DNA from 3 places in the Phascolarctobacterium sp. Marseille-Q4147 genome. Region 2 is predicted to be linked to each of the others. Evidence: a T-box and tRNA genes for the amino acid it is inferred to sense, from the RefSeq annotation. Region 2 holds a T-box; the other regions hold tRNA genes.
The links. The T-box of region 2 lies ahead of pheS (phenylalanine--tRNA ligase subunit alpha). A T-box ahead of a tRNA ligase gene usually reads a tRNA of that ligase, here a tRNA-Phe.
Positions count from the first base shown of each region.

Region 1: it encodes a tRNA-Phe, which carries the amino acid that the T-box ahead of pheS (phenylalanine--tRNA ligase subunit alpha) is inferred to sense. The anticodon was not compared.
Region 3: it encodes a tRNA-Phe, which carries the amino acid that the T-box ahead of pheS (phenylalanine--tRNA ligase subunit alpha) is inferred to sense. The anticodon was not compared.

Region 1 is NZ_CP072874.1:1,742,966-1,753,168, reverse strand. It holds gene KAH19_RS08280 (TIGR00730 family Rossman fold protein) at 1-388, opposite strand, end outside; gene KAH19_RS08275 (ZIP family metal transporter) at 753-1,529, opposite strand; tRNA gene KAH19_RS08270 (tRNA-Leu) at 2,928-3,016, opposite strand; tRNA gene KAH19_RS08265 (tRNA-Cys) at 3,053-3,126, opposite strand; tRNA gene KAH19_RS08260 (tRNA-Gly) at 3,135-3,209, opposite strand; tRNA gene KAH19_RS08255 (tRNA-Phe) at 3,214-3,289, opposite strand; tRNA gene KAH19_RS08250 (tRNA-Asp) at 3,295-3,371, opposite strand; gene KAH19_RS08245 (hypothetical protein) at 3,425-4,117, opposite strand; gene KAH19_RS08240 (amidohydrolase family protein) at 4,119-5,009, opposite strand; gene KAH19_RS08235 (uracil-xanthine permease family protein) at 5,043-6,353, opposite strand; gene KAH19_RS08230 (xanthine phosphoribosyltransferase) at 6,353-6,940, opposite strand; gene KAH19_RS08225 (AAA family ATPase) at 7,085-9,538, opposite strand; gene KAH19_RS08220 (exonuclease SbcCD subunit D) at 9,535-10,203, opposite strand, start outside.
Region 2 is NZ_CP072874.1:157,896-168,098, reverse strand. It holds gene KAH19_RS00670 (ABC transporter substrate-binding protein) at 1-704, shown strand, start outside; gene KAH19_RS00665 (ABC transporter permease) at 810-1,745, shown strand; gene KAH19_RS00660 (ABC transporter permease) at 1,751-2,623, shown strand; gene KAH19_RS00655 (ABC transporter ATP-binding protein) at 2,636-3,634, shown strand; gene KAH19_RS00650 (ABC transporter ATP-binding protein) at 3,631-4,590, shown strand; gene KAH19_RS00645 (Fic family protein) at 4,796-5,842, shown strand; T-box leader at 6,042-6,254, shown strand; gene pheS (phenylalanine--tRNA ligase subunit alpha) at 6,379-7,410, shown strand; gene pheT (phenylalanine--tRNA ligase subunit beta) at 7,423-9,876, shown strand; gene KAH19_RS00630 (cyclase family protein) at 10,045-10,203, shown strand, end outside.
Region 3 is NZ_CP072874.1:1,018,292-1,028,494, forward strand. It holds gene panD (aspartate 1-decarboxylase) at 1-365, shown strand, start outside; gene KAH19_RS04770 (ATP-binding protein) at 616-1,845, shown strand; gene KAH19_RS04775 (VOC family protein) at 1,865-2,254, shown strand; gene KAH19_RS04780 (helix-turn-helix domain-containing protein) at 2,306-2,695, opposite strand; gene KAH19_RS04785 (cation-translocating P-type ATPase) at 2,865-5,123, shown strand; gene KAH19_RS04790 (heavy-metal-associated domain-containing protein) at 5,143-5,349, shown strand; gene KAH19_RS04795 (hypothetical protein) at 5,389-5,595, opposite strand; tRNA gene KAH19_RS04800 (tRNA-Phe) at 5,691-5,766, opposite strand; tRNA gene KAH19_RS04805 (tRNA-Asp) at 5,771-5,847, opposite strand; tRNA gene KAH19_RS04810 (tRNA-Val) at 5,880-5,955, opposite strand; tRNA gene KAH19_RS04815 (tRNA-Glu) at 5,961-6,035, opposite strand; tRNA gene KAH19_RS04820 (tRNA-Lys) at 6,041-6,116, opposite strand; gene KAH19_RS04825 (NAD(P)/FAD-dependent oxidoreductase) at 6,289-7,161, shown strand; gene serS (serine--tRNA ligase) at 7,240-8,520, shown strand; gene KAH19_RS04835 (ISL3 family transposase) at 8,755-9,939, opposite strand.

The DNA.
Region 1 (10,203 bases), 800 kb from region 2:
TGCACGGCGCCTGCAGCTGTCCCAAAGACAGCTTAGACATAATTTCACTGATTTCCTCCAGCGTTCCCACGCCGCCGGGAAAAGCAATAAAGGCATCGCCAAGCTCAATCATCTTCGTCTTGCGCTCTGCCATATCTTTGGTAACTATCAGCTGCGTCAGTCCCTCATATTGATAGTCTTCATCTATAAAAAATTGCGGCTCCACGCCGATAACCTTACCACCTGCCTGCAAAACGCTTTGTGCCAGCTCTCCCATCAGGCCGGTTTTAGAACCGCCATAAACCAACGTATTACCGCTCGCACCAATCCAAGTGCCAAGCTCTTTAACCGCAGCCTCAAATTTAGGATTATTGCCTGTGAATGAGGCAAGATATACTGTTATATTCATGTTAAGACCTCCGAGTATTGTTTAATCTAGTCTACCACCATAAAAATACCCGTGCAAGCTATACGCAATATTTTTCCAGACAATTTGCTATGTTATGCAGATGATTTGCCAGTCAATTTATAAAAAAGCTGATACCCGGCAAGTCTTGCGACCTGCCGTAGTATCAGCTTTTTCCTATGTATCCGTAAATTCAATTTTCTATGGTTATCAGCAGGATTTTTTCTCAGGTACAAGTATATTATAAGCCATTAGTACGTCAGAATCTGTCTATCTGCAAAAGAAGATGTTAGGCATGCCAGATAAACTGTTTAACTAAAGAGAGATTACTGTGAAGTGCAGCATTCTGATATACCGAAATTGTTCTCTACCCTAACGCAACATCCAGCACCATCATAACACTAAATCCCACGGCAAAGAAAATCGTGCCGATATTGGAATGCTCTCCCTGCGACATTTGAGGAATCAGCTCCTCTACAACAACATAAAGCATAGCACCGGCAGCAAAGCTCAAAAGATACGGCAGGACCGGTATTACAAGCTGAGCAGCAAGTATCGTCAGCACAGCTCCGATTGGTTCCACCACACCGGAAAGCACACCACCCCAAAACGCTCTGTTCTTACTCTCTCCCTCTGCGCGAAGCGGCATAGAAATAATCGCACCCTCCGGAAAGTTTTGAATAGCAATACCGATGGACAAGGCAAGCGCCCCTGCTGCCGTGATTGGCGTATTTCCCGCCAGAAAGCCGGCATATATTACACCGACTGCCATTCCCTCAGGTATGTTGTGCAGCGTTACAGCCAAAACCATCATCGCAGTACGGCTCAAATTGCTCTTGGGGCCCTCAGTCTGCTCACTTCCCACATGCAGATGGGGAATCAAGTGGTCAAGCATGAGTAAAAATAATATACCAATCCAAAAGCCGATAAACGCAGGGAGAAAGGACAGCCTTCCCATGCTTTCGGATTGCTCGATAGCAGGAATCAGCAGGCTCCAGATAGACGCTGCAACCATTACACCGGCAGCAAAGCCCGCAAGCGAGCGCTGCACCATATCGCTAAGCGATTTTTTCATAAAGAACACACACGCCGAACCGAGTGTTGTTCCGATAAAAGGTATCAGTATGCCGATAAAAGTCTCCATTACTTCACCATCCTCGTATAAAAAATTTGTTTCTTGTCAACTTAATTATACTACAACGGTAGGAATTATGATACCCAAAGCGGAGATTTCTTTGGAGTTATATCACCTACTTTTATGCGGCGGAGTTAATACTGCATGTGAAATCAGCAACAGCAACAAACTTCAGGAAGCATATTCGAACTAAAGGACTTAATCAATCCCCCTCATACCAAGCAGCAAGAAATCAATGCGCACCTTTTTTTCCACGATTACTTCATTATGATATGTTATACTTTGTTCATCGGTTGAATACCGACATGTTCCTTGAAAACTGTTTTGACAAATATATCGTATAACTCGGTGCACTAAAGGGTTGTCAACCCCTCCGAGAATACCGGAAGCTGTGACCAGGCTGCCTGCGGGATACTGCGGCAGTGAGGTTTCTGTTGCTCCGTGAGGACTGATGGAGAAGCCCAAAAGGCAACACAGAACGGTATGTGCGGATCTTGGTGCCGATTAAAACTCGAAGGATTCTGGCAGCGACAATAGACGCTAGCTCGAAAGGCTAGAAAAATCCGTGAAACCTGCAGCAGGGATGCTGCAGCGAACTTAGCAGAAACTCCGAACCAAGCTGTTGGTAGTGAAGCGGAGAAATCCGTGTATAACAGAATTCTGAGGAAAAAGTAGCTCAATACCAGAGTGTTGCTAGTTCTCGAAATTAGCTGGCTCAACTATCTGAAAGATGGGTGAAATTTGTGGGTAGCCATTCCCGCGGCAGGCAAAAGGGGCAGGAAGCTCAGGGTCGCTCCCGAAGGCTCAGACCTGTCTTCTGCGTGGCTGAAGAAATCGGAAACCGTAGATTACGTAAGGCGAAGGTCTATACGATATATTTGTCAAAGCAGTTTTTCTTATTGCAATTCAGAACTTCATATAAATTAAAAAGCTGATACCCAGCAAGTCCTAGCGACCTGCCGTAGTATCAGCTTTTTACTGTGCTTTTGTAGTCTCATATACGCCAGCCTCGGCATACGCTTCTTTAGCTCGTTTAAGATATGCACGCTTTGCGCATATCTGCATTTTTTGCTTTCTTCTATTTCGCCATATTGGCAGTCATAGCACGCTCGCCAGTTACTTGGTTATTATTTCGGCTATCTGATAACGAATGTAACACCATCTTATCTTCCCATTGAATCTTGCATGTTTCTTTATCACCATAAGGTTTATGATTAAAGTCTTTGCTAAACTGCATTCAGAGGGAATGGTTTCTTTAGAAGCGCCCTCTATCCCGCCATCTTTCAGGGAAGCTTGTCTCTGGGATGGCGGGATTCTTTTTTTACACACAAAAAAACTGATTGACTTCTAAAAGTACAATCAGCATTTTCATTCTATATATTGTTCCAACATAAACAAAATTTATGTTGGTGCCGCGGACCGGAATCGAACCGGTACGGGTATCACTACCCGAGGGATTTTAAGTCCCTTGCGTCTGCCAGTTCCGCCACCGCGGCAGACATAACTACTTGGCACCTTTTAAGAAATAAAAATGGAGGCGACACCCAGAATCGAACTGGGGATAAAGGTTTTGCAGACCTCTGCCTTACCGCTTGGCTATGTCGCCTTAAAAGGTGGAGCGGAAAACGAGATTCGAACTCGCGACCCCCTCCTTGGCAAGGAGGTGCTCTACCACTGAGCTATTTCCGCAATATGGTGCCTCAGCACAGAATCGAACTGTGGACACAAGGATTTTCAGTCCTTTGCTCTACCAACTGAGCTACCGAGGCATGATTGGCGACCCGGATGGGACTCGAACCCACGACCTCCGCCGTGACAGGGCGGCATTCTAACCAACTGAACCACCGGGCCAATCAACTACGAATTATATTATACAGGCTTGAACCTATTTTGTCAACATCTTTTTATACTTTTTTTAAATCTTCCAATGCAGCCATCAATTTTTCCTCTATATGCACCTGCAAAGCCTGCAGTTTATCCTCTGCCGGCACGTTGCCAAGCACGTCAAAAGCGTCTGTGGTCAAGGGCAGGTAATTCTTACGCATTTCCGCAAACAGCTCATCACGGAAAATATTATAGGAAAAGTATATCTGATTGCCATGCTTAAAATCAGTATAATCCAAAAAGATAAAGGAACCATTGATATAAGGCAATGGATTATCAGGCGTAATATACAGCTCATAATCGCCTACCTGGGCAGGCAGCGAGCGCCAGTAGTCCCACTGCTCAAAGTGCAACGCTTTTGCTTCATACGGCAGCGCATGCACGGTTTTCTTGTCCATGCTGGCCAAAATATCCGGCAGGCTCTTGCGCATCATGTCAGCAAAATGCTCGCGGTCACGGCAAAAAAAGCGCACGTCGCGAAACGTATGCAGACCTACGGTTTTTACCGGTACATAGTCAAAGGTTTCTTTTGTATAAGTCAAATCAAGACGGCAGTGTGATGCTTCGTGCACATAGGCTGCAATATTCAAAATCTGTCCGTCGATGCCGGAACCCGGTACTAGGGTATAATCACCGATTGCAGCAGGCAGATTGCGCACAAAGTCCCAATCCTTAAGACCTGCTTCTATTTCTTTGATATCAGGCTGTCCCATCTCAACCTCCGCACTTTTCCAGCAGCTTGCCGATTTTACTGTAAATCCTTACTGCATTGTTATAAAATACATCCTCGTGATAGCATTCTGGAACAACATGGCTGATCATCCAGATATACAGGGGAATATTTACAAGCGGCCAATCACTGCCATACATGATTTTTTCATAATTGCCAAGATAATTCAGCCAGGTATGCAGCTGACGCAAAAAGCCACGCTGTCTTTCGAGCAGCATCAGCGGTTTAGGATTGCCCTCCACCAGACCGGAAAGGTCAATACATACGTTGGCATTCTTGCAGGCCACCTCCGCCGCATCGGCGAACCATGGGCAACCACAGTGCGCTATAACAAAGGTAACATCAGGAAACGCCACTGCTGCTTCATCAACAGTCAGCGGATGCGAATATTTCAAAAGACCGCTGGGCCATGCTGTATCGCCTGTGTGAATTGCAACAGGCACATTATAAGCACGCGCCAGTTCAAACAGCGGCCAATGCCTTTTATCGTTGACATAGACAGCATTATACCCGGGATAGAGCTTAATGCCCAGACAATGCGGGTCCTTAATGAAGCGTTCAAATTCCTGCGCTGTTTTTTCCGCATTTGCTTCGGTTATAGCCTCGCTGTTTACACCCATGCAATAGCCAATGTTCTGCGGCTGATTGTAATGCTCCTCGTCAAAAGGCGCTGCAAGGTCAATCATGCGCGGTGTAACACCACCGTATTTCGAAGACGTATAATTAGTGTTGCCCATAGCTACGGAAAAAACGATATTGTTTTCTTCGCATATTTTCTGCCAGCAGGTCGCTGTATTTTCATAACCTGCATTGGCTGCAACCTGCACAAAACCATCAACATTGTAATAATGCATATGGGCATCAATAATCTTCATTTGTAACCCCTCTTTATTTTAAAACACGTATCGCTATTCTTCTTCCTCTTTAGGCAGAATGATATTTAACACCATAGCCACGATAAAAACTACAGCTACACAGTTTTCTGCAAAAACATTCTTAATCAGATCCGGGAAAATCTTAAAAATTGCCGGTGTCTGAGTAAAGCCGATGCCGATGCTGAGTGCCAAAGAAGCAATCGTTACATTACGGGAATTGTAGCCGCAGTTGGCAATCATCTGCACGCCGCTGACTACGATAGAACCGAACATCATCAAGGTGCAACCGCCCAAAACTGCCTCCGGCAGGGATGCCAACAGCACGCCCAGCGCCGGGAACAGGCCTGCCATAATCATAATAACAGCGCCTGTCATGATAGCAAAACGGTTAACAACCTTCGTCATAGCAATCAGGCCTACGTTCTGGCTGAAGGAGGTGATAGGCAAGCAACCGAAAACAGAAGACAAGCTGCTTACCAGACCATCGCAGACAATGGAGCCGGAAATTTCTTTTTCCTTAACATCACGGCGCAGACCGATGGCGGTCATGGCAGAGGTATCACCAATGGTTTCGGTAGCGGAAACCAGGAATATCAAAAAGAATGCAAAAATTGCATCAGGATGGAATTCCATGGTAAAAGGCATCAGCTGAGGAATAGCAATTAGCTTAACCTCAGCGAGCTTGCTCATGTTTACCATGCCCATAAAATAAGCAACTACATAGCCGACAATCAAACCAAAAAGCACGGAAAGTTGCTTGTAAAAGGATTTGGCGAAAATATTGTAGGCAATGCAGCTTACCAAAGTAATAGTACCTACAATAATATAAGGAGCATCACCGAAGTTTGGGTTACCGAAGCCGCCGCCGAAGGAGTTAGCACCTACCGCCAGCAAAGAGAAACCGATGGAGGTAACAACGGTAGCAGCAACAATCGGCGGAATCAGACGGCGCCAATATTTTGCTCCCAGGCCTAAAAAGCCTTCCAGCAAGCCGCCAACCAGTACCGCACCCATAACGCCGCCGTAACCGTACTTAGCACCGATAACACAGGCGATAGATACAAAGGTGAAGCTGATGCCCATAACGATAGGCAGACCGCTGCCGACACGCCAGACAGGATAAAGCTGTATAAGCGTACCGATGCCTGCTACCAGCATTGCCGACTGCACCAGAGCACCGCTCTGCTCTACCGGCATTTTTACCACACCGGCTACAATCAGAATCGGAGCGATATTCGCTACGAACATCGCCAGAATATGCTGCAGGCCGAAGGGAATCGCCTTGCTTACAGAAATTTTTCCGTCTAAGTCGTATATCGGATCAGTATATTGGTTTTCGCTCATTACTCTTCCTCATGTCTGAACACCACTGTGTTGGTTTTGGCATCCATCTTATCAATAATAGCTAAGGAATGCAGGTTGTAGCCGGCCTTGCGCAGCTTGTCGCCGCCACCCTGGAAGCCTTTTTCTACAGCAACGCCAACGCCTTCAACAGTAGCGCCGGACTGACGCACAATATCGATAAGACCTTCCAGAGCACAGCCGTTAGCCAGGAAGTCATCAATAATCAGCACGTGGTCGTTTTTAGACAGGAATCTTTTGGAAACAACAACGTCGTTTGTTTTGCTATGGGTATAAGAATAAATTTGAGTGAAGTAAACATCCTTATCCATATTGCTGCCGCTGGATTTCTTGGCAAACACTACCGGAACGCCAAAATACATTGCCGCAACGCAGGCAATACCGATGCCGGAGGCTTCAATAGTCAGGATTTTAGTAATATTCCTGTCTGCAAACAAGCGCTTTAATTCTTTACCAAGCTCCGCAACAAACGGCACATCAATCTGATGATTTAAAAAGCTGTCAACCTTCAGGACATTACCGCTTTTGATAACACCGTCATTAACAATTTTTTCTTCCAATAATTTCATCGTCAAGCCCTCCATACATTTTGTTTTTTAACTGCTGCTACGAACATGTCAGCAATCAATTTGCCTTTTAAGTATAAAGATTATTTTATCACACTGACAATATATGGTAAAGTAATTTTCTGCTTCCGCAGTGATATTTTTACCTTAATCTACCACCAGTGCGACTTCGCTGCCTGTCCCCTGTTGGCCGCGTTTTTTCCTGACGAGAATTTTTTTGTCAATCATTTCCTGCAAATCGTGTACGTGCGAAATTATACCTACAAGGCGATGGCCTTCACTGAGGCCCTGCAGCGTAGCAATAGCCTGCTGCAGACTGCTGTCATCCAGCGAGCCGAAGCCTTCGTCGACAAACATCGTATCCAGCTGAATGCCGCCGGCACAGGACTGCACCTCATCCGCCAGCCCTAGCGCCAACGCCAGCGATGCCATGAAGGATTCGCCACCGCTTAAGGTTTTGACGCTGCGCAGATTACCGCTGTAATAATCCTTAACCTCCAAATCGAGGCCTGTTTTACTGTTGCCCGTCTTGCTGTCCGCATCCTGCATTTTGTCACGGCACAGCTCGTACTGGCCGCGGCTCATGTGCAGCAGCCTTACATTGGCGCGCTGCAGAATTTTATCGAAATAGTGCATCTGCACATAGGTTTCCAGATTAACACGTTTTTTGCCGGTCAAGGTTCCGTTCAGCGTTGCGGAAAGGCTGTTGATCAAGCTGTACTCCGCTTCGCAGGCTGCCCTGCGCTCTTCGTAGCCGCTGACCTCCTGCTTAATCCGCTGGTTATTCTTAATGGCGGCATAGAGCCGCTTATCCTGCAGCTCCAACTCACGCTGCTGCGCCAGCAGCTTTTCATGCTCCTGCTGCAGCTCCTGTTCATCAACATCCGTCAGCAGCTCATTCTGCTCGGCAAGCTGCTTTTTCAGCTCCTGCAGCTGTCCTTCGGCACCTGCCAGCTGCTGCCTTAAGTTTTGTGCCGCAGCCTCTGCCTGCTTATCGGCAGCCTTCTGCTGCTCCAGCGTTTTCGCCAGCTTACGGTATTGCTCCACCTTTTCCTGCAAAAAGCCCATCTTCAGGCGCAGGTCCGTAATCTTATTGTTAACATCCTTCAGCTCTGCCTGCGCTCTTTCGGCAATCAGCTTCAAATCATCACAGCCAAGCAGCTCCATGCCCTTGCCTATCAGCAAGCCTTTATCCAGCTCCAGATGCTCCTTCAACGCTTTGCCTTCGCCAACAAGTCCGTCTCTTACTTTCTGAGCGGCCTCGGCTTTAGCGCGTGCCTGCTCAACATCGTTTTCAGTAGGTGCATCATGCGCCAGCTGCACAGGCTGCGGATGCTCGCAGGAACCACAAACCGGGCAGGGCTTGCCGGGTTTCAGCTTATCGTGCGCCAGAAGGCCCGCCTGTGCGCCCAAAAATCTGTCAAAGCAAGCATCGCTGAGCTTATTAAGATGATTGAAATTATCACAGGCCTGCTTATACTCCTGGCGCTTCTGCAGCAGTGCAACCTCCTGGCTTTGGTAACGCTGCTGCATTTCGTTTAATTGACGTAGCTCTCTTTGACGTGCCGCCATCTGTTGCCTTTCGGTTTGCAGCTGTGCCAGCTCCAACTCACCCTTTTGCGCTTTGTTAACCTCTGCCTCTAATTTTTGCAGAGCCTCCTGTCTTTGCACTGCCGCATCTGCTTCCTGCTCCAGCTGCTTTTGCATACTTATCATTTTGGCTTCTGTTGTCTGCATATATTTTTCCAGCTGCTGCTTTTTAGCAATAGCGCCCAAGCTGTCCTGCAGCGCAGTCAGATTTTTCGTCACGATAGCCGCCGCTGCTGCCACCTGCTGCTGTTCCTTTTCATCAAGAGCAATAATCGTATCAACCAAAGTCAGCACTTCTTCAACACAGCCCTCGTAATGACGCAAAGCAAAGCTCTGCAGCTGCTCCGTATATGCGGGATAAATGCAGCTGATGCCGTTCAGCGCCTGCTCGCTTCGGCGCTGCTGCTCGGCAAATTCGTTACGCTTGGCCGCAGCATCCTGCTTCAGCTTCTCCTGCAGCTGCTGGAAGAAGTATGTATGAAACAAATCACGGAAGATTTTACTGCGCTCATCTGTATTGGTATCCAAAAATTTGCGGAACTGTCCCTGCGCAATCATCGTAATCTGCGTAAACTGCTTGTGATTAAGCCCCAGCAGCTCCACAATGCTTTTATCTACATCCGACATTCTCGTTACCGGCACGCGGTCATCGGGATAATGCAGTTCTGCTCCGGCCTTCTCCTTCGTCATACCTCCGCCGCGCTTCGCCGGACGGCGGTACTCCGGATTGCGTTTTACCCTGTAGCACTTGCCGCGGAAGGAAAACTCCAGCTCCACAAACGTCGGCGTATCAGCATCCGCATATTGGCTGCGCAGCATGTTGGCATCACGCACACCGCTACTCGTCTGCCCGTACAAGGCATAGGAAACGGCATCAAAAATTACGGTTTTGCCGGCTCCTGTATCACCGGTAATCAGATACAGTCCCTGCTCTCCAAGCTGGGAAAAATCTATCACGGTTTGCCCCGCATACGGACCAAACGCACTCATAACCAGCTTCAGCGGTCTCATAATACGTCACCTCCTATTTCCGACAGCAGATTAGTAAGATAATGCTTCTGCTCCTCGCTCAGTTCCTGATTGTTCTGCAGGCGATAAAAATCATCAATAAGCTCTAACGGTGTTTTCTCTACCAAATCTTCCGTTACCTCCAGCTCCGCATTCGCCTGCGTGCGCTTATTGTCATAATCAAGCTGCAGCAAATTCTTATATACAGTCTGCAGGCGCTGCATAGCATTAGGAACATCGTTTTCATCCGTCAGCGTCAGATAATAAAAATCCTGCAGGAAGCCATTTTCATCAATAGGGAACATAGCGTAATTCGGCTTTGTCATTAAATTCTCGAAGGTATCCTTTAAATAGCGTACCTCGCGCAACGGTGTCAGCGGCAGCTGCGTAACCTTTATATTGCCTTTTTCGGCAAGCTCCACCATTGTTACAGACTTTTGCTGCTGCCATTCGCTGAAGGAATATTTCAGCGGTGTACCGCAATAGCGGATACGCTCATTACCGCCAACATTCTGCGGATTATGGATGTGTCCCAAAGCCACATAATCGAAAGCAGCAAAAACCTCCGCACCTATATTATCCAATCCGCCCACATTAAAAGCCTCGCTGCCTGCGGTAACAGCGCCGGTGACAAACTGATGCGCAACAAGCACATTGCGCTCGTCCTG
Region 2 (10,203 bases):
ACTTCGCATTCAACGTTGAGAAGAAACCTTGGGATAACCAAAAACTGCGTCAGGCTGTAGCTTGCGCAATCGACAAGAAATCCGTTCTGGACGCTGCTCTGAATGGCAAAGGCACTCTGCAAAAAACCATTCTGAACCGTGGTCTGTGGGGCTTCTATGATGAAATGCCCGGCTATGACTACAACCTGGAGCGTGCTAAACAGCTGATGAAGGAATCCGGCGTAACCGGTCCTATCAAAACCACTCTGACCTATGCAACCGGCGCTCCCTATGAGCAGATTGCAACTGTTATCCAAGCTAACCTGGCACAAATCGGTATTACCGTAGATCTGGTTCCGATGGAGCAAGCTGCTCTGAAGGCTGCCTGCAAGGACGGCAAACAAACCCTGTTCCTGTGGCGTTGGAACGAAGACTCCAAGGTTGACTTCGTATATCGCGACCTGTTCTACACCGGTTCCGGTTCCAACTATCATCACTTCTCCGATCCGAAGGCTGACAAGCTGATTGATGATGTTGCAACCCTGAAGGATCAGAACAAACGCATGGAAGCAGGCGTTGAGCTGCAAAAATACCTGGTTGACGAATGCCCGCAGGTTCCTCTGTACATTGCTAACCTGGTAGTTGCCTACAATAAAAACCTGAAAGGTCAATATTTCTACGGCGGCGGCAACCACGATTGGCGTCATGCTTATATCGCTAAATAATTTTGCTGAAAAATTTACAAAGGCGTAAAACAAGGGAGGCGTAGTCCTCTCTTGTTTTATCATAGCACCTTTTAATTTGAGTTTTACAGAAAGGAGCTTTGTTGAATGCTTAAATATGTTGTCAACAGACTCCTCAGTTTGATTCCGGTAATTTTAGTAACCTCTTTTCTGATTTACTGGGCTATGAGTCTTACTGAGGGCGACCCCGCAATGATGATTGCCGGCGACGGCGCTTCTAAAGAAATGATTGCACAGATCCGCCATGAGCTTGGTCTGGACCAGCCTTTCCTGCTGCAATACTTTAACTATATGAGAGGTATGCTTGTAGGTGATATGGGCAAATCCTATGTAACCAACAAGGACGTATTCCATACCTTCTTCCAATATCTGCCGAACACCTTGTATCTGGGCGGCGCTGCTGTTATTATCGCTACTCTGGTATCCATTCCTCTGGGCATCTACACCGCTATCCACCAGAACACCTGGAAGGATACCGCAGGCATGATTTTCGCTCTGTTCGGTACCTCCATGCCTAACTTCTGGCTGGGCCTGATGCTGATCATTATCTTTGCTCTGCATCTGAGATTATTCCCGACCGGCGGCAACTTCGGCTGGAAGAGCCTGGTTCTGCCTGCTGTAACCGTAGGCTTCGGTCTGGCAGCTTTGATTACCCGTATTACCCGTTCCTCCATGCTGGACGTTATGCGTCAGGATTATATGACCACCGCGCGTGCTAAAGGCTGCAGCGAGCATCGTGTAATTTATAAGCATGGTCTGAAAAACGCACTGATTCCTATTATCACTGCTATCGGTCTGCAAATGTCCTTGGTTATCACCGGCTCCGTACTGGCTGAAACCGTATTCAGCTGGCCCGGTATCGGCCGTCTGGTATACGAATCCATCACCAGACGTGACATTCCGATGGTAACAGGTTCTATTATTCTGTGTTCTATTTTGATGTGCCTGATTAACCTGGTTGTCGATCTGGTATACGCATTCTTTGATCCGCGTATCAAGGCACAGTACAGCAAGAAGGGGTGAGGAAGATGGCTGCAAAGAAAAGAACTAAAAGACGCACCATGTTCCAGGAAACCTGGCATCGTCTGCTGAAAAATAAGGGCGCTGTAATCGGCATGGCCTTTCTGGCGCTGCTGTGCGTCATCGCTCTGGTAAGTCCCTTTGTTTTCGATTATGAAACCGACGTTATCGGTCAGAACCTGGCTATTAAGCTGCAGCCTCCCAGCGGGGAGCACTGGTTCGGTACCGATGAATACGGCCGTGACCTGTTTGCCCGCGTTATGTACGGCGCACGCTATTCCATGGCTATCGGTATCGGTTCCGTTGGCTTCGGTCTGATTGTTGGTACCATTTTAGGCTCTATTGCCGGCTTCTACGGCGGTAAGGCCGATGATATCATTATGCGCGGTATCGATATTTTCTACTCCATTCCTAACATTCTGAAGGCAGTAGTAATCGTATCTCTGCTGGGCACCAGCACCATCAACCTGATTATTGCTCTGGCAATTTCCTGCGCAACCAACTATGCGCGTATCGTGCGTGCTTCCGTTATGACGGTGCGCGATTTGGAATATGTTGAATCCTCCTATGCTATGGGCCTGCCCACCTGGAAGATTATTCTCAGACATATCCTGCCGAACTGCCTGTCTCCGATTATCGTACAGACTACTCTGCTGATCGGTACTACCATTATTTCCGCTTCCTCCCTGAGCTTTTTGGGTATCGGCGTACCGGCACCTGCTCCCGAATGGGGCGCGCTGCTTTCCGGCGGCAGAGGTCATATTCGTGATGCCAGCTACATTTGTGTTATTCCCGGTTTAGCTATTATGTTTACCGTATTAGCCTTGAACCTGTTGGGCGATGGCCTGCGCGATGCGCTGGATCCTAAGCTGAAGAAATAAGGGGGCTGCATTATGGATTTAGTATTAGATATTAAGGACCTTGTGGTCCATTATGAAACAGAAGACAGCGATGTACATGCTGTCAACGGCATTGATATTGCTATCGGCAAAAAACGTACTCTGGGCCTGGTAGGCGAAACCGGTGCGGGCAAAACCACTACCGCACTGTCTATCATGAACCTTGTTCCGGATCCTCCGGGAGTTATCAAAAGCGGTACGATTAAGCTCGAAGGCAAAAACGTACTCGAAATGAGCGAGCGTGAGCTGGAGGAAATGCGCGGTAACGACGTGGCAATGATTTTCCAGGACCCGATGACCGCTCTGAACCCTGTTATGACCGTAGGCGAGCAGATTGCCGAAAGTCTGGAGCTGCACCAGAACCTTACTCCGGAGCAATCTCTGGAAAAGGCTAAGGATATGCTGAAGCTTGTTGGCATTGCCGAGGCAAGAGCCAACGACTATCCGCATCAGTTCTCCGGCGGTATGAAGCAGCGTGTAGTTATTGCTATCGCGCTGGCCTGCAGCCCCAAGCTGCTGATTGCCGATGAACCGACCACCGCGCTGGATGTAACCATTCAGGCGCAGGTACTGGAGCTGATGAAGGATCTCATCAACAACCGCGATATGTCCATGCTGATGATTACCCACAGCCTGGGTATCGTTGCCGAGGTCTGCGACGATATGGCAGTTATGTATGCCGGCCGTATTGTGGAGAAGGGCACTGTTGACGATGTATTCAACAACATGCGCCATCCTTACACCGAGGGCCTGTTCAACAGCCTGCCTAACCTGAAGGAGCAGGGCGAAATGCTGGAGCCTATCAAAGGCCTGATGCCCGACCCGGCGGATTTGCCGCCCGGATGCACCTTCGCTCCGCGTTGTCCCTATGCTACCGAAGCATGCTCTGCCTCCGTGCCTGAGCTGCATTCCGTAGATGGCAGCAAAACTCATTTTGTAGCCTGCCACGCTTATTCCAGACCCGGATTTGCTTTAAGGAGGAACCAAAAATGAGTAATGCTCCGCTGTTAGTTATTGACAATCTGTCCAAATATTTTAATACCGCTGCAGGTCAGCTGCACGCTGTCGACGGTGTAAGCTTTACTCTGGAGGAGGGCAAAACTCTGGGTATCGTAGGCGAATCCGGCTGTGGTAAATCCACCACCGGACGCTGCATTCTGAAGCTGATTGAGCCCACCAGCGGCAAAATCATCTTTCAGGGCAACGATATCACCAAGCTGAGCCGTAAGGAAATGCGCCCGCTGCGCCAAAAGATGCAGATGGTATTCCAGGATCCGTTTTCTTCTCTGGACCCGCGTGAAACCGTTATGCAGCTTATCAGCGAGCCGATTATTGAGCATAAGCTGATTAAAGGCAGGGAAGCGATTGAAGAACGCACTCTGGAGCTGATGCGTACCGTTGGTCTGGCTGAGCGCTATGCCAATGTATATCCGCATGAGCTGGACGGTGGCCGTCGTCAGCGTATCGGTATTGCCCGCGCTTTGGCGATGAACCCCAAAATCATCGTTTGCGACGAGCCAGTTTCCGCGCTGGACGTTTCCATTCAGGCGCAGATTCTGAACCTGCTCAAACAGCTGCAAAAGGATTTGGGCCTGACCTATATTTTCATCACCCATGACTTGTCCGTAGTAAAATATTTCTCGGATGATATTGCTGTTATGTATATGGGTACCATGGTAGAAAAAGCACCTGCTAATCTGCTGTTTAAAAATCCGCTGCATCCATACACCAAGGCACTGCTTTCGGCAATTCCTCTGCCTATCGTGGGCAAGGATAAGCCTAAGCGTCAGGTTATCAAGGGCGAAATTACCGCTCCTATCAACCTGCCGGATGCCTGCCGTTTCATGAAGCGCTGCGACTGCCCGGTTGCCGGTGTTTGTGATAAAGGCAATCCTGTACTGCGCGAGGTTGAGCCGCAGCATTTTGTGGCCTGCTCCTGCGTAAAATAATTTATATTGAAAAAATTAATCGCCCTCTGAAAAGCTGATTTCAGGGGGCGGTTTTGTTTAATATTTGTTACTTTCGTCCAATTATATACCAATTTTGGACGAAAGGTTAAGGAGTTGGATGAATAGGGTCGGGTTTTCCCTTATCCTATTGGTGATTCCCTTATTTTATGGTATAATTTAAGGGAATGGAAGGAGGAGTAAGGGAATGAGAAGCTTTAACTACTCAATAATTAGAGAACAAAAATGGGATTCAGAAATTTTGAGCTTGATAGCTGCAATTTATAAAGAGGCAGGTAAACAGGAGCTTTTTGTAAAGCAACGGCCGGAAGAGCTTAATAAGCTGGTAGAAATAGCAAAAATTCAAAGTACGGAAGCGTCTAATGCGATTGAGGGCATTGTTACGACTAGCACTAGAATACGTGAGCTTGTAAACGAGAAAACAACACCGAGAAATCGTGATGAGCAGGAAATTGCCGGCTATCGTGATGTATTAAATATAATACATGAGAATTTCGATGTTATCCCCATCTCCAAAAACTATATTTTACAGCTTCATAAAATTTTGTACAACCATATGAATAACCAATTTGCAGGGAGAACTAAGAGCGTGCAAAATTACATAAGTGCTACTTACCCGGATGGTAGTACTAAGATTTTATTTACACCGCTTGCTCCTTACGAAACACCGGAAGCGCTTGAGCGTATCTGTGAAGAATATAATAGAGTAATAGGTAATTTGGAGTTAGAGCCACTTATTGCTATACCTGTTTTTATTCATGATTTTTTATGCATTCACCCATTTAATGATGGTAATGGAAGAATGAGCCGTTTGCTTACAACCTTACTTTTGTATAGAAGTGGTTTTTATGTTGGAAAATATATTTCTTTGGAAGCTAAAATTGCTAAGAATAAGGATTTGTATTATGAAGCTTTGGCTGATTCGCAAGTAGGCTGGCATGAGGGTAAGGAAGATGCTATACCATTTGTAAAATATATTTTGGGGACAATTCTTGCTGCTTATAAAGACTTTGAAGAACGTATGATTATCATTGAGCCTAAGCTTTCTGCGCTGGAAATGGTACGTAGAGCAAGTGAAAATAAAATCGGACGCTTTAATAAGCAGGATATTCGTGAGCTTTGTTCTACGCTTAGCGACAGCTCTATTGAAGCTGCTCTGCGTAAGCTGGTGCTTTCCGGTGAATTGCAAAAAGAAGGCAAGGGGAAAAGCACTTGCTATTTTAGAGTTAAATAGGGTTATATCTGAACCGCCCTCTGAAAAGTTAATTTCAAGGGGCGGTTGTTATTATATTTGCTGGTTTCATCCAAATAGATGATGGTTTTGGACGAAAAGCAAATAGGTTGGATGAAAGAAGATAATAATAAATCATTTTTCCCCTCTTTATCTTTTGCTCAAAAAGTGCTATAATAAACATCAAATTGAATCGACCCCTGATAACACGATGAACAAGCAAGTAGGTTTAAGGCTGTGTTTAAGAGAGCGAAGTCACCGGCTGTAAGCTTCGCACACAAAATTATACCGAAGTTCCCTTGGGAGTGTCCTGCCTGAAGGCCGCATGGCTGCGTAGGGTGGGCGTAAGGCTGCGTTAAAGCTTGCAAATGAAGGAACAAATTTGGGTGGTACCGCGAAGCTTTTCGCCCCTGTAAACTTATCAGTTTTGCAGGGGCGTTTTCTTATTTTTGGGTGACAGTCTATAAAGCACCATCTGCTGCGGTTATTCCGCGTATCTGATACTTTCTAAGCTGTCAAAGGAAGAAAGGATGAAATCAATGAAAGAAAAATTAGAAGCATTAAAAGCACAGGCTTTAGAAGAGCTTGCTGCCGTAACTTCTCTTGATGCGCTCAAGGACCTGCGCGTCAAATATCTGGGCAAAAAAGGCCCGATGACCGAAATCCTGCGTGGCATGGGCAAGCTGCCTGCCGAAGAGCGTCCGAAAATCGGCCAGATTGTTAACGAAATCAAGGCTGAGCTGGAGGGTAAAATCAACGAAGCAACTGCAGTGCTGGAGAAAAAAGCGCTGGCTGACAAGCTCGCTAATGAGCAGGTTGATATCACTCTGCCGGGCCGCAAGCCGAAAACCGGTCATCTGCATCCCGTAACCCTGACCATGCGTGAGATTAAGAAAATCTTCATGCGCATGGGCTTTGACGTTTGCGACGGTCCGGAAATCGAGGACGTATACCACAACTTCACCGCACTGAACCTGCCGCCTGATCATCCGGCACTGGATATGCAGGATTCCTTCTATATCACCGAAAACTATCTGCTGCGCACCCAAACATCCGGCGTGCAGGCGCGTACCCTGGAAAGCAAGGAGCCTAACACTCCGATTCGCATGATTTGCCCCGGTACTGTTTACCGCTGCGACTACGACGCAACCCACTCCCCGATGTTCCATCAGGTAGAAGGTCTGGTTGTAGATAAAAACATCAGCCTGGCAGATTTGAAGGGCACTCTGGAGCTGTTCTGTAAGCAAATGTTTGGCGAGGATGTAAAGGTTCGTCTGCGTCCTTCCTACTTCCCGTTCACCGAGCCTTCTGTAGAAGTAGACGTATCCTGCCCGATTTGCCATGCTAAGGGCGGCGGCTGCCATGTTTGCAAGGACAGCGGTTGGCTGGAAATCCTTGGCGCCGGTGTTGTACATCCCAACGTACTGCGCATGAGCGGTTATGATCCCGAGAAAATGACCGGTTTTGCCTTTGGTCTGGGCGTTGAACGTATCGCTATGCTGAAATACGGCATTGACGATTTGCGCCTGTTCTTCGAAAACGACCAACGCTTCATCAGTCAATTCAAATAAGGAGGATCAATCATGCTTGCATCTTTAGAATGGTTAAAACAATATGTAGATATTAACATCTCCGTTGCGGAGCTGTGCGATAAAATTACCCGTGTCGGCCTGGAGGTTGACACTGTAACCCAACTGGGCAAGGGCCTGGAGGGTGTTATCACCGGTAAGGTTATGGAAATCCATCGTCATCCCGACAGCGACCACCTGTGGGTTTGCATGCTGGATTACGGCCAAGGCGGCGAGCCGGTGCAGATTCTTACCGGCGCGCAAAACGTACATCAATATGACATTGTGCCTGTTGCCGTAGTTGGCAGCGTACTGCCTCCGAGCGAGCGCAATCCTGAGGGCCTGAAGCTGAAAAAAGCTAAAATGCGCGGCCTTGATTCCTTCGGCATGCTGTGCAGTGCCGATGAGCTGGGCATTGAATCCAAGCTGCTGCTGCCGGAGCAAAGAAACGGCATCTTCATTCTGCCGGAAAATACTCCGATTGGCGTAGACATCAAAACCGTTTTAGGCTTGGATGATACCGTTATCGATATCGACCTGACCAGCAACCGTGCGGACTGCTTCAGCATTATCGGCTTGGCGCGTGAAATCAGTGCTATTACCGGCTGCCCGCTGAAAATGCCCGCTATGGACGTTAAGGAAGCTGCCGCAGGTAAGGCCAGCGATTATGTAAACGTAAAAATTGACGCACCGGAGCTGTGCTCCCGCTTTGCTACCCGCGTGCTGAAGGATATCAAAATCATGCCTTCTCCCGAATGGATGCAGCGCCGTCTGCGTGCCTGCGGCGTGCGCCCCATCAGCAACGTAGTTGACGTTACCAACTATGTTATGCTGGAGCTGGGCCAGCCGATGCATGCTTATGATGCCGACAAGGTTGCAGGCCACACTCTGATTGTGCGCCGTGCAGAAGAGGGCGAAAAGCTCGTTACCCTCGACGGCAAGGAGCGTGAGCTGACCTCCGCTATGATTACCATCGGTGATGCCGAAAAGGCTGCCGGTCTTGGCGGTGTTATGGGCGGTCTGTTGACCGAGGTTACCGACGAAACCAAGAACGTTATTCTGGAGGCTGCTTCCTTCCATGGTCCTTCCATTCGCCGCACCTCCCGTGCATTGGGCCTGCGCAGTGAAGCCAGCGGCCGTTTTGAACGTGGCGTGGATACCATCCGCGACCATGATGCACTGAACCGTGCTGCTCATTTGCTGGAGCAGATGGGTGCCTGCGAAACCTTCAGCGGTATCGTAGAAGCTTATCCGGAAGAGCTGAAGCCGGCAGTAATTACCACTACCGCAGCAAAGATTAACGGCCGCATCGGCGTAAATATCGCTGAGGACGAAATGGTTGCTATCCTTACTAAATTGGGCTTCGGCGTAGAAGCAAAGGACGGCGAGCTGCTGATTACTGCTCCTACATGGCGCCGTGATATTGACTGCGATGCCGATATCAGCGAAGAAATTGCCCGTATGCATGGCTATGACTTTATCGAAAGCCATCAGCCGGAGCTGACCATCACCCAAGGCAGCCAGTCTGTGCTGGACGATGTTAAGGACGATGTACAGGATTACATGGTAGGCGCAGGCCTGAGCGAAATGATGACCTACAGCTTCATCAAGGCTAACGCTTACGATAAAATGCTGCTGGCAGCAGATGATGCACGTCGTAACTGCATCGAGCTGCTGAACCCGATTACCGACGCTTTCTCCGTAATGCGTACCACTATGGTTCCGAGCGCACTGCAGACTGCTTCCTTCAACCTGCGCAACCACAACAGCAGTGTTGCCCTGTTTGAAATCGGCCGTATCTTCCTGCCGAAGGCACTGCCGCTGACCGAGGATCCCGCAGAGCGTCAGCTGCTGACCGCAGTACTGAGCGGCAGCCGCAAGGCTCTCAACTGGTGCGATGATAAAGGCAACGTTGACTTCTATGATATGAAGGGCATCGTTGAAGGACTGCTGGAAGCAATGCAGGTGAGCGATTACACTATGACTCGCAGCCAACAGCCGTACCTGCATCCGGGCAAGAGCTGTGACATCGTTGTTAATGGCGAGGTTATCGGTTCCTTCGGCGAGGTACACCCGGTAGTTCAGGAAAACTTTGAGCTGGATCAGGTTACCTATGTGCTGGAAATGGCCGTAGAGCCTTTGGTAGCAAGCGCAACCGCTGTACCGCAATATAAGCATCTGCCCAAGTTCCCGAGCATGAGCCGTGATATTGCCGTTGTTGTTCCGGCAGAGGTAACCAACGCCGAGCTGGAGCAGGTTATCCGTGCGCATGCAGGCGAGCTGCTGCAGGGTGTGCGTGTATTCGACATCTACACCGGCAAGCAGGTTGCTGCAGGCTGCAAATCCATGGCCTTCAACCTGACCTATCAGGCTGCAGACCGCACCCTGACCGACGCTGAGGTTGATGCTTCTATGAAGAAGGTAATTGCTGAGGTTGCCGAAGCATATAAGGCTAAGCTGAGAGATTAATTAAGATATAATTACTACGTATAAAAGGACTCGCTGCCGCTGTTTAGCGGTGGCGAGTCTTTTGCGTTGATACAAAGATTCTGTTATGCAAATATTTGCTTTACAAAATCATATCAATGTACTATGATAATGGTGACGACCAATATTTTTTATTGAGGGGGGTTTCTTATGTACAAATTATGGAACATGTTAGCAGAAATGAAATCAGATGCTTATGAATGGGTGGAGCTTTCCCACTCCATGAACAATGACAGCCCGGTGTGGAGCGGTATTCCCGCAGGCTCGGTGGAGGTTAGCAAGACGGTTTTCAATTGGGGCAACCCTATG
Region 3 (10,203 bases), 860 kb from region 2:
ATGGCAAAATTCATCGCGCTACCGTAACCCAGGCTAATCTGGAATATATGGGCAGCATTACTATCGACAGCGAGCTGCTGGAGCTGTCCGGTATTCTTCCGGGCGAGCGTGTACAAATCGTTGACAACAACAACGGTAACCGTCTGGAAACCTATGTTATTGCCGGTGAGCGTGGCAGCGGTGTTATCTGCCTGAACGGTGCTGCTGCACGTAAAGTTCTGGTTGGTGATACTGTTATCATCATCGCTTACAGCCTCATGACCGAGGAAGAAGCTAAAACCTATGTACCGAAGGTTGTAATGGTTGACGAAAACAACCATCCGATTAATGTTCGCGGTACTGAAAAGGAAGCAGAAATCGGCTGATTATAAGCATTATATGAGCACGTTGCGGCTTGCGCTTGGCGCAGGCTGCAGCGTGCTTTTTGTATTATTTATTTTGTTTTAAAACCATTTGCAAGATGTGTGTGAATAAAATATTTCGGCTGTTTTAAAGTAGAAACGCAAAAAGTTCGGCTAAATCGTAAGGACGATTATGGTTTAGCCGATATTCTGCTTGCTTTTAGGTATTATATGGGATATACTTTGCATAGAATACAAGGAAAGGATGATGACTATGGCTTATATTAATCGAGCAATGGAGGCGACATTTAAAAGAATGGCGCAGGAATTTTCTGTTGTCCTATTGACCGGTCCCAGGCAGGTTGGCAAAACAACTATGTTAAAAAGACTGGCTGAGGCAGAGAATGTAAATCGCGAATATGTTACACTTGATGATATTACAGAACGCGAGATGGCGAAAAACGATCCTAAACTGTTTTTGCAGCTGCATAAGCCACCGGTATTCATTGATGAGGTGCAATATGCACCGGAGCTTTTTCCTTATATTAAGATTTATGTTGATGAGCATCAGCAGGCAGGAGATTTTTGGCTGACAGGTTCACAGATTTTTAAATTGATGGATGGTGTGCAGGAATCCTTGGCGGGGCGTGTTTGCTTGCTGCACATGTCACCTTTATCGCAGGCAGAGGCATGTGGCTGTACGTCTGAACCGTTTACAGTTGATTTTGAGCGCTTGTTAATGCGTAGCAAAGCTGTTTCTCCTGCAAGCATACAGGAGGTTTTTGAGCGGATCTGGCGTGGTGCTATGCCTGCCATTGTTAGTGGAGTAAAAAAAGAACAGGCGGCAGTTTATAGCAGCTATATTTCCACCTATATTGACAGGGATGTCAAGGAGATTGCGGATAGAGTTGATTCTTTTAAATTCTTGAACTTTGTCACTGTTGTTGCGGCGCTTACTAGCCAGATGGTGAATTATAAAACTATAGCTGATGCAGTAGAAATCAGTGTGCCTACTGTGAAAAACTGGCTGAACATTTTAGAGCGCTTGGGAATTATTTTTTACCTGCATCCATACAGTAATAATTTGCTGAAGCGTATGGTGACAAAGCCGAAGCTATATTTTTATGACAGCGGTTTAGTTGCCTATCTCACGAAGTGGACAGACAGTAAGACATTGATGAATGGCGCAATGAGTGGGGCAATTTTAGAAAACTTTGTTGTGTCTGAGATTGTGAAAAGCTATCAAAATGCAGGTTTAGAGCCGTTTATTTATTATTACCGTGATAAGGATAATAAGGAGATTGATATTGTTCTTGAACGCAATGGTACATTGTATCCGCTCGAAGTAAAGAAAACCATGATGCCGGACAAACGTTGGACGAATGTTTTTGGTGTGCTGGATAAGACCAGCTTAAAGCGTGGGACAGGTGGAATTTTGTGCCTGAGTGATAAGTTTACGGCATTTGACAGAGATAATTTGATAATTCCTGTTTGGGAGATTTAGATTAAAGCAGGTGATTTTCATGCGTATAACTGGTTTAGACCATATTGTTATCACAACAGCCAACATTGATAAATGCATAGCATTTTATGCAGGCGTTTTAGGTTTGCGTCATGAGTTGAAAAATGGCAAGCATGCTTTTTACTTTGGTGTGCAGAAGATTAATATTCACTGCAGACCGGCAGAATTTTTGCCGGCAGCGCAGCATCCTACATACGGCAGTCAGGATATCTGCCTGCTTGCTGACAGGGATATCTGCACAATTAAAGCAGAAATAGAAGCTAAGGGCTATCCGATTGAGGAAGGTGTTGTGGCACGTCATGGTGCCTGTGGAGCAATGCAAAGCATTTATCTGCGGGATGCGGATGGTAATTTGATTGAAATTGCAGTTTATGAAAAGAACAGCAAATAAAAAACTTCGGTAGAACGCTAAATATCATCGTTCTACCGAAGTTTTTCGTTTCTATTCGGTTTTGTCGTGACAGCAGCAATGTTCTGCTTCCATAGGCTTCATGGAGCATTCCGGGCAGATGCCTTCGCCCTCCAGCAGCTTGCTGCCCCAGGCATACATGGCCTGCAGGATGGGAAAGAGGCTTTCACCCCGCGGCGTCAGGCTGTACTCAACCTTAGGCGGAACGACGGCGTACACCTTGCGCGCAATCAAGCCGTCACCTTCCAGCTCGCGTAATTGCTGGGTGAGCATTTTGGGCGTAGCCTCGGGGACGAGGCGGCGCAGTTCATTGAAGCGTAGAATTTTGCCTGACAGATGCCACAGGAGCAATGCTTTATATTTGCCGCCGATGAGCTGCAGCGTGGCAGCAACGGGACAGTTGACGTTAATGGTGTCTTTCATTTGAATTATCCTTTCTGCATGGAGCAAAGAAGTTGATATGTTATTTTACAGTATCTTTTTGTATACTATCTACCTAAATAGTGCATTCTTGAAATAAAGGTAGCGTTTGCTATAATAATAGCAGACAAAAAATTTTACGTCAAATAGATAGTAAACGAAAGGAGCCACAATGAAAAAACAATTACTTGATATAACGGGCATGAGTTGCAGTGCCTGCTCGTCACGCATCGAAAAGGTTGTCAACAGGATGCAGGGCGTGGAGCAGATGAGTGTTAATCTGCTGAAAAATAATGCGCACGTTACCTTTGACGAAAGTGTTGTAGATGAAAAAGCGATTATTGCCCGCATTGAAAAGCTGGGCTTTGGCGCGAGAGTGCATGCTGCAAATGTTGCAGCGCCTGTGCCGCAGCAGGATACGGCGGCGCAGGAGATGGCGGAGATGAAGCAGCGTCTTATCGGCTCGCTGATTTTTGCCGGCCTTGTTTTTTATCAGCATATGGGGCGCATGTGGGGCTGGCCGCTGCCAGGCTTTATTCTGGGGCAGGAAAACGAGATGATTAATGCTTTGCTGCAGATGCTGTGGTGTATTCCGGTACTCTTTATCGATCGCAAGTATTTTATCCACGGTGTGCGTAATCTTTTAAGCGGTGCGCCTAACATGGATTCCCTGATTGCCGTAGGCAGCGGTGCATCGTTTATTTATGGTTTGTATTCCGTATTTGGCATGGCGTATGCCTTTGGCCATAACCGTCTTGATTTGCTGCCAGGCTTTGCCGATGCTTTATATTTTGAAGCGAGTGCCGTTATTTTGGCGCTTGTAACCTTAGGCAAGTTTATGGAGGCGCGGGCGAAGAGCCACACCTCTGATGCGATTAAGGCGCTGATGAAGCTTACGCCGAAGATGGCGCTTGTCGAACGCCACGGCCTGCAGGGAGAAATTCCTGTAGAGGAGGTAGTTACAGGTGATGTACTGATTGTAAAAAGCGGTGCGTCCGTGCCTGTGGACGGCAAAATCATTGAGGGCAGCGGTGCCTTGGACGAAAGTGCGCTGACGGGTGAAAGCCTGCCGGTAGATAAAACAATCGGTGACAAGGTTATCGGCGGCACTATTAACAGAAGTGGTTACTTTAAGATGGAAGCGACTGCGATTGGCGCTGATACTGCTTTAGCGAAGATTATTGCGCTGGTGGATGAGGCAACATCTTCTAAAGCGCCTATTGCCAAGCTAGCTGATAAGGTGAGCGGCTATTTTGTGCCTGCTGTTATAGGCATTGCCGTGCTTGCGGCGGTTGTCTGGCTGGCGCTGGGAGCAAGCTGGCATTTTGCACTGACGATAGCTATTTCGGTGCTCGTCATTTCCTGCCCCTGTGCTTTGGGATTGGCAACACCGACAGCGATTATGGTAGGAACGGGGCGTGGTGCCAAGAGCGGCATTCTGATTAAATCGGCAACAGCGTTGGAAACGGCGCATAAGGTTGATACCGTTATCTTAGACAAAACAGGTACGATTACAGCGGGCAAGCCGGTAGTGACGGATATTTTGCCTGTAAAGGTTACGGAAAATGAATTGCTGGCCTTTGCCGCAGGCTTGGAAAAGCTGTCGGAGCATCCCTTGGGGGAAGCTATTGTTGCTGCTGCTGAAGAAAAGCAGCTTGCACTTTTAGAAGTATGTAATTATAAGCAAATCTCCGGTCAGGGCTTTACTGCTGAGCTTGCAGGCGATGAGTGCGCAGCAGGCAATATGAAGCTGTTGCAGGCGTTGAATGTTGATACAAGCAGTTTGATGGACCAGTATGACAAGCTGGCGGCTCAGGGAAAAACACCGTTATATTTTGTCCGTGCGGGCGAGCTTTTAGGCTGTATTGCTGTTGCCGATACCGTAAAGGCTACGAGCAAGGAGGCAATCGGCAAGCTACAGGCTATGGGCCTGCATGTGCTGATGGTGACCGGTGATAACCGGGCGACGGCGGAGGCGATTCGCACACAGGTAGGTGTTGATGAGGCTGTTGCGCAGGTGCTGCCGCAGGATAAGGAAGCGGTGGTACGCAAGCTGCAGCAGGAAGGCCATATTGTTGCCATGGTAGGTGATGGCATCAACGATGCGCCTGCGTTGGCGCGTGCCGATGTAGGTATCGCTATCGGTGCCGGCACGGATATTGCGATTGAGGCTGCTGATATGGTTTTGATTAAAAGCGACTTGCTGGATGTGGCGAAGGCAATTTGCTTAAGCCGCAGTGTAATGACCAATATCAAGGAAAATCTTTTCTGGGCCTTTATTTATAATGCCGTCGGTATTCCGTTTGCTGCAGGTGTATTTTATACTGCCTTCGGCTGGCTGCTGAATCCGCTGATTGCAGCGGCGGCGATGAGCTGCAGCAGTGTTTCTGTTGTTACTAACGCACTAAGACTGCGTTTTATAAAATTGTAATTGCAAAGGAGATTTTATTATGACTAAGACTATTGCTATCGAAGGTATGCATTGCCAGCATTGTGTTGGCGCCGTTAAGGAAGCACTTGCTGCTGTAGCAGGTGTAACAAGTGTTGTTGTTTCCTTGGAAAACAATAATGCGGTTGTTGATGGCACAGGCCTGGATGATGCAGTTTTGAAGGCTGCTGTTGAGGATACCGGCTTTGATGTAACCGGCATCAACTGAAAATAAGCACAAAAAAACGCCGCGTAAGCGGCGTTTTTCTTATGCAAATATTTCTGCTATAGCAGGCGGAAGCATATCAAGTGCGCTTGCTGTCATAAATGCGGCAGCAATGGCTACGACGATAAAAGCAGCAGCGTGCGGATAATCCTTTTTACGTAAGGAAGAGAAGATGGCACGCAGGGATAAAAGCAGAATCAGACCCCAGATATAGGGACCGGTTACTTCATGGAAAAATTTTTCAAACATGATAACACTCCTTGCTGGCTGAAAAATGTGTTTAAGCAGATATAGATATACAGATAATAAAAAAACACCCGCAATAGCAGGTGCTGTTTTTGGATTGGTGCCTCAGCACAGAATCGAACTGTGGACACAAGGATTTTCAGTCCTTTGCTCTACCAACTGAGCTACCGAGGCGTAATGGCGACCCGGATGGGACTCGAACCCACGACCTCCGCCGTGACAGGGCGGCATTCTAACCAACTGAACCACCGGGCCATTACAATATTGAGGCAAAATGGGCAAAAAAATGGTGGGCGCTAACGGGATCGAACCGCTGACATTCTGCTTGTAAGGCAGACGCTCTCCCAGCTGAGCTAAGCGCCCGTATTTGGTGACCGGTGGGGGAATCGAACCCCCGATACCGCCGTGAAAGGGCGGTGTCTTAACCGCTTGACCAACCGGCCAAATGTGGTGACCCATGTAGGCCTCGAACCTACGACACCCTGATTAAGAGTCAGGTGCTCTACCAACTGAGCTAATGGGCCGTGGTCACGTTACTTGATTATAATACTCTATATGCAGGAAAATGTCAAGCACTTTTTTCAAAAAAACTTAAAAAATCTCCGGAAGCATAAAAACATTTGACTATGTATCTAGAAAAGCATACAATTAAAGTGTTATAGTAGGTTCTAAATTTTTTGTACGGAGGATAGACTTATGGATTACGATATTGCCGTTATTGGTGGTGGTCCTGCCGGCGTATCTGCAGCGATTACTGCAGCCAGCAAGGGACGTAAGGTTGTTCTGTTTGAAGCCCATGGCTTCAGCCCCCGTCTGCGTAGTGTAGCGCAGATTACAGATTATATGGGTATACCCGATATTTCCGGTACTGCGCTTATGGATATTTTTGTAAATCATCTCAAGCAGATGGAAGTAGATATTATTGAGGCCAAAATTATTTCTTTGCGTGAAGTAGGCGAAGGCTTTATGCTGGGTACGCCGCATGGTGAATATTCTGCGGATTCCGTAGTATTGGCAACCGGTATTTCCCGCTCTACCCTTTTCCCGGGTGAAAAGGAATTTTTGGGTAAGGGCGTAAGCTACTGCGCTGTTGTTGATGCTGATAAATATAAGGGCAAGTCCGTGGCTGCTATTGCTACTGTACCTGATGCTCTGGAAGAGGTTGAATATCTGGCAGACCAGTGCGAGCATGTATTCTTCTTCCCGCTGTATTCCGGTTTTGTTCCGCCCAAAAAGAAAAATATTACTGTAGTGCTGGATAAGCCGACAGAAATTACCGGTACCGACAAGGTTACCGGCTTGCGTGCAGGCGATGATTTTTACAGCGTTAAGGCTGCTTTTGTTTTCCGCGCCAGCGATCCGCTCAACAGCTTCCTGCCGGGATTGGAAATCCGCGGCCGCAGCATTTATGTTGATGATCAGGCGCAAACAAATATTGAAGGCGTTTTTGCCGGCGGTGACTGCACAGGTCAGCCTTGGCAGGTAAACCGTGCTGCCGGTCAGGGCCAAAAGGCTGCTCTTTCGGCAATCCGCTATCTTGCACGTCGCGATGAGGGAATCGGCTATTAAAAATTGCAGTAAAATCTTTTATCCCGGCGTGATTTATGCTACAATATAAGTTATGATAAATTGTTTGGAGGCTATATTATGTTAGATTTAAAATTCGTCCGCGAAAATCCGAAGCTGGTCGAAGAGGCTGTAAAAAGCCGTAATGGCAGCCTTGATTTGACTGAATTCCTGGAACTGGATAAACAACGTCGTGAAATTACCCAACAGGTAGAAGCACTGAAAAAAGAACGCAACACTGCATCTCAGGAGATCGGCAAGCTGAAAAAAGCCGGTCAGGATGCTGCTGAGCAGATGGCTGCAGTTCGTGCTCTCGGCGATAAAATTGCTGCAGATGACAAGAAACTGAAAGAGATTGAAGAAAAAATCAAAAGCATTCTGCTGACTATTCCTAACGTTCCCGCAGAAGATGTTCCCGTAGGCAAGGATGATACCTGCAACCCGGTTATCCGCACCTGGGGCGAACCGACCAAATTTGATTTTGAACCTAAGGCTCACTGGGATATCGGTGAAAACCTGGGCATTCTGGATTTCGAACGTGGCGTTAAGGTTAGCGGTGCACGTTATGTATTCTATCGTGGCATGGGCTCCCGTCTGGAGCGTGCCGTTATCAACTTCTTCCTGGATGTACACACCAGAAAGCATGGCTATACCGAATTCTTCCCGCCGTTCATCGTTAACGGTGCAAGCATGCAGGGCACCGGCCAACTGCCGAAATTTGCCGAGGATATGTACAAGCTGGAAAACGGCGATATGTACCTGATTCCGACCGCAGAGGTTCCTGTAACCAACTATCATCGTGATGATATTCTGACCGGCGACGAGCTGCCGCTGAAATATACCGCATACAGCGCTTGCTTCCGTGCAGAAGCCGGTGCTGCAGGCCGTGATACCCGTGGTCTGATCCGTATGCATCAGTTCAATAAGGTTGAGCTGGTTAAATTCACCAAACCGGAAGAATCTTGGGCTGAGCTGGACAAGCTGACCAACGATGCTGAAGAAGTCCTGCAATTACTGGGCCTGCCGTACCATGTTGTACGTCTGTGCACCGGTGACCTGGGCTTCAGCTCCGCTACCACCTATGATCTCGAAGTATGGCTGCCGGCAGCAAACTGCTACCGTGAAATTTCTTCCTGCTCCAACTTCCTGGACTTCCAGGCACGCCGTGCTAACATCCGCTTCCGTCGTGATGCAAAATCCAAACCGGAATTTGTACATACCCTTAACGGCAGTGGTGTAGCTGTTGGCCGTACCGTTGCTGCTATTCTGGAAAACTATCAGCAGGCTGATGGCAGCGTAGTTGTTCCTGAGGTTCTGCGTCCTTACATGGGCTGCGATGTAATTCCCGCTCCGAAAAAATAAGCTGCGCAGATACAGCTGAATAAAAATAAGCGTTGAAATGTCATTTAACCGGCATTTCAACGCTTTTATTTGGTTCTTTGTCAAGTTTTGGGGTATTCAAGACTTTAATATCATAGACCTAGACAATACATAATTATTTTTGCAATTCAACTAGCCTCTAGTATATTTATATTGGAGGCTGGTTTTATTTTTCTAAAATAAGACATAGTTATCCTAATGCGATTTTACTATATTTTATTCTAGATACAGTATTCTGTTTCGAAATCTGTCGAAATTCCTTACACCATAGCTGATTCGTTTCAATACTTTGATTTTATTATTACTGCCTTCAATAAACCCATTAGAAACTCTTTCGTCAATTATATTTGCGATTTCAGTTTTCCAATTACTAAAAGTCGTAATGCAATGCCTAAATTCAGAAAGTGATAAATCAGCTGCCAACAATAACCAGTTTCCCAGTTCTTTTTTTGCTTCAGTTCTTGTCTGCTTCCTGAATACTTCATAAAAACGTTCTTTCAAAACATATGCTTTTTCAAGATCGTAGGATGAGTTTAACATTCGAGCCAATTCTGCTTTATCTTCATCTGTCAGTTTGTATTCCGGCTTAAGCAAAAGATAACGACTTCGCTTGAACCATTTTCGTTTTGTTGCATGAAATTCTTTTTGGATGCGTTTTCTAACATTCTCCAGGCTGTTTATGACTACTCTGATAACATGAAACTTATCTGCTACTATCTTGGCTTCGGGAAACATGGTCTTGGCAACAGACCTGAACAAAATACTTAAGTCCATAATTATCTTCTTGACCGCAGCACGTTCTTTATATGGATATTCCAAAAAATGTTTGCAAAGATTCTCCGTATTGCGACTTGGCAGAATATCTATTACTTTATGTTTTACAGGATCTGCAATATTGCACTGGAATTTTTCACCACCGGCATTGCCTCTGAATTCATCTATTGCTATGCATTCCGGTAACTTAGGATGAGGGTAATTGAGTTTGTCGAACCATCTTATTATACTGGTTACAGATACTCCAAATCTTTTAGCTATTGATGAAAAGCTCTGCAAGCGGAAAGTTTCTTTGATTGATTCAAGATAAAGCCTGTCTGGAAAATGGCAATATCTTTTTATATATGAATTTTCTTCAGTAAAAGTAGTATTGCAGTTTTTGCAAATATAACGTCTTTTTCTTATTGTGACAATTAACGGCTTGCCTAAAACGACTAAATCTCTGACCGTTTGAAGTCTGTAATCCTTAATATAAGTAGTACTATTACCACAGTGAGGACAGCGATGTTCTTTCACAGGCATCTCTATAAAGGCTTTATATGATCCTGTTGATTCATCTTCCTCAAAATATTTTGTGTTTACCCCTTTAAAAAAAGGAATGGATTGTGTATAATTGTCGTGAAGCATAAGGTGTCTGGTCTCCTTTGTAGATTGTATTGTTTTGGTCGATGATATTTTACTACAATTCCAGCATTTTATGCTTTATTTTTTTGTCTAAAAAAATAAGTGCTGGAAGTATTGACCTAATCTAGGTCAATACCCCAACACTTATTATAGAACCTTTTATTTTTGCCTGCCGGATTCAGATATGTTTCTGTTGTTTCATATGTTTATGGCGAAATTTTCGCTATTTTACAGTCAAAAATGAGCCAATCCGTGATTATTGGAAAA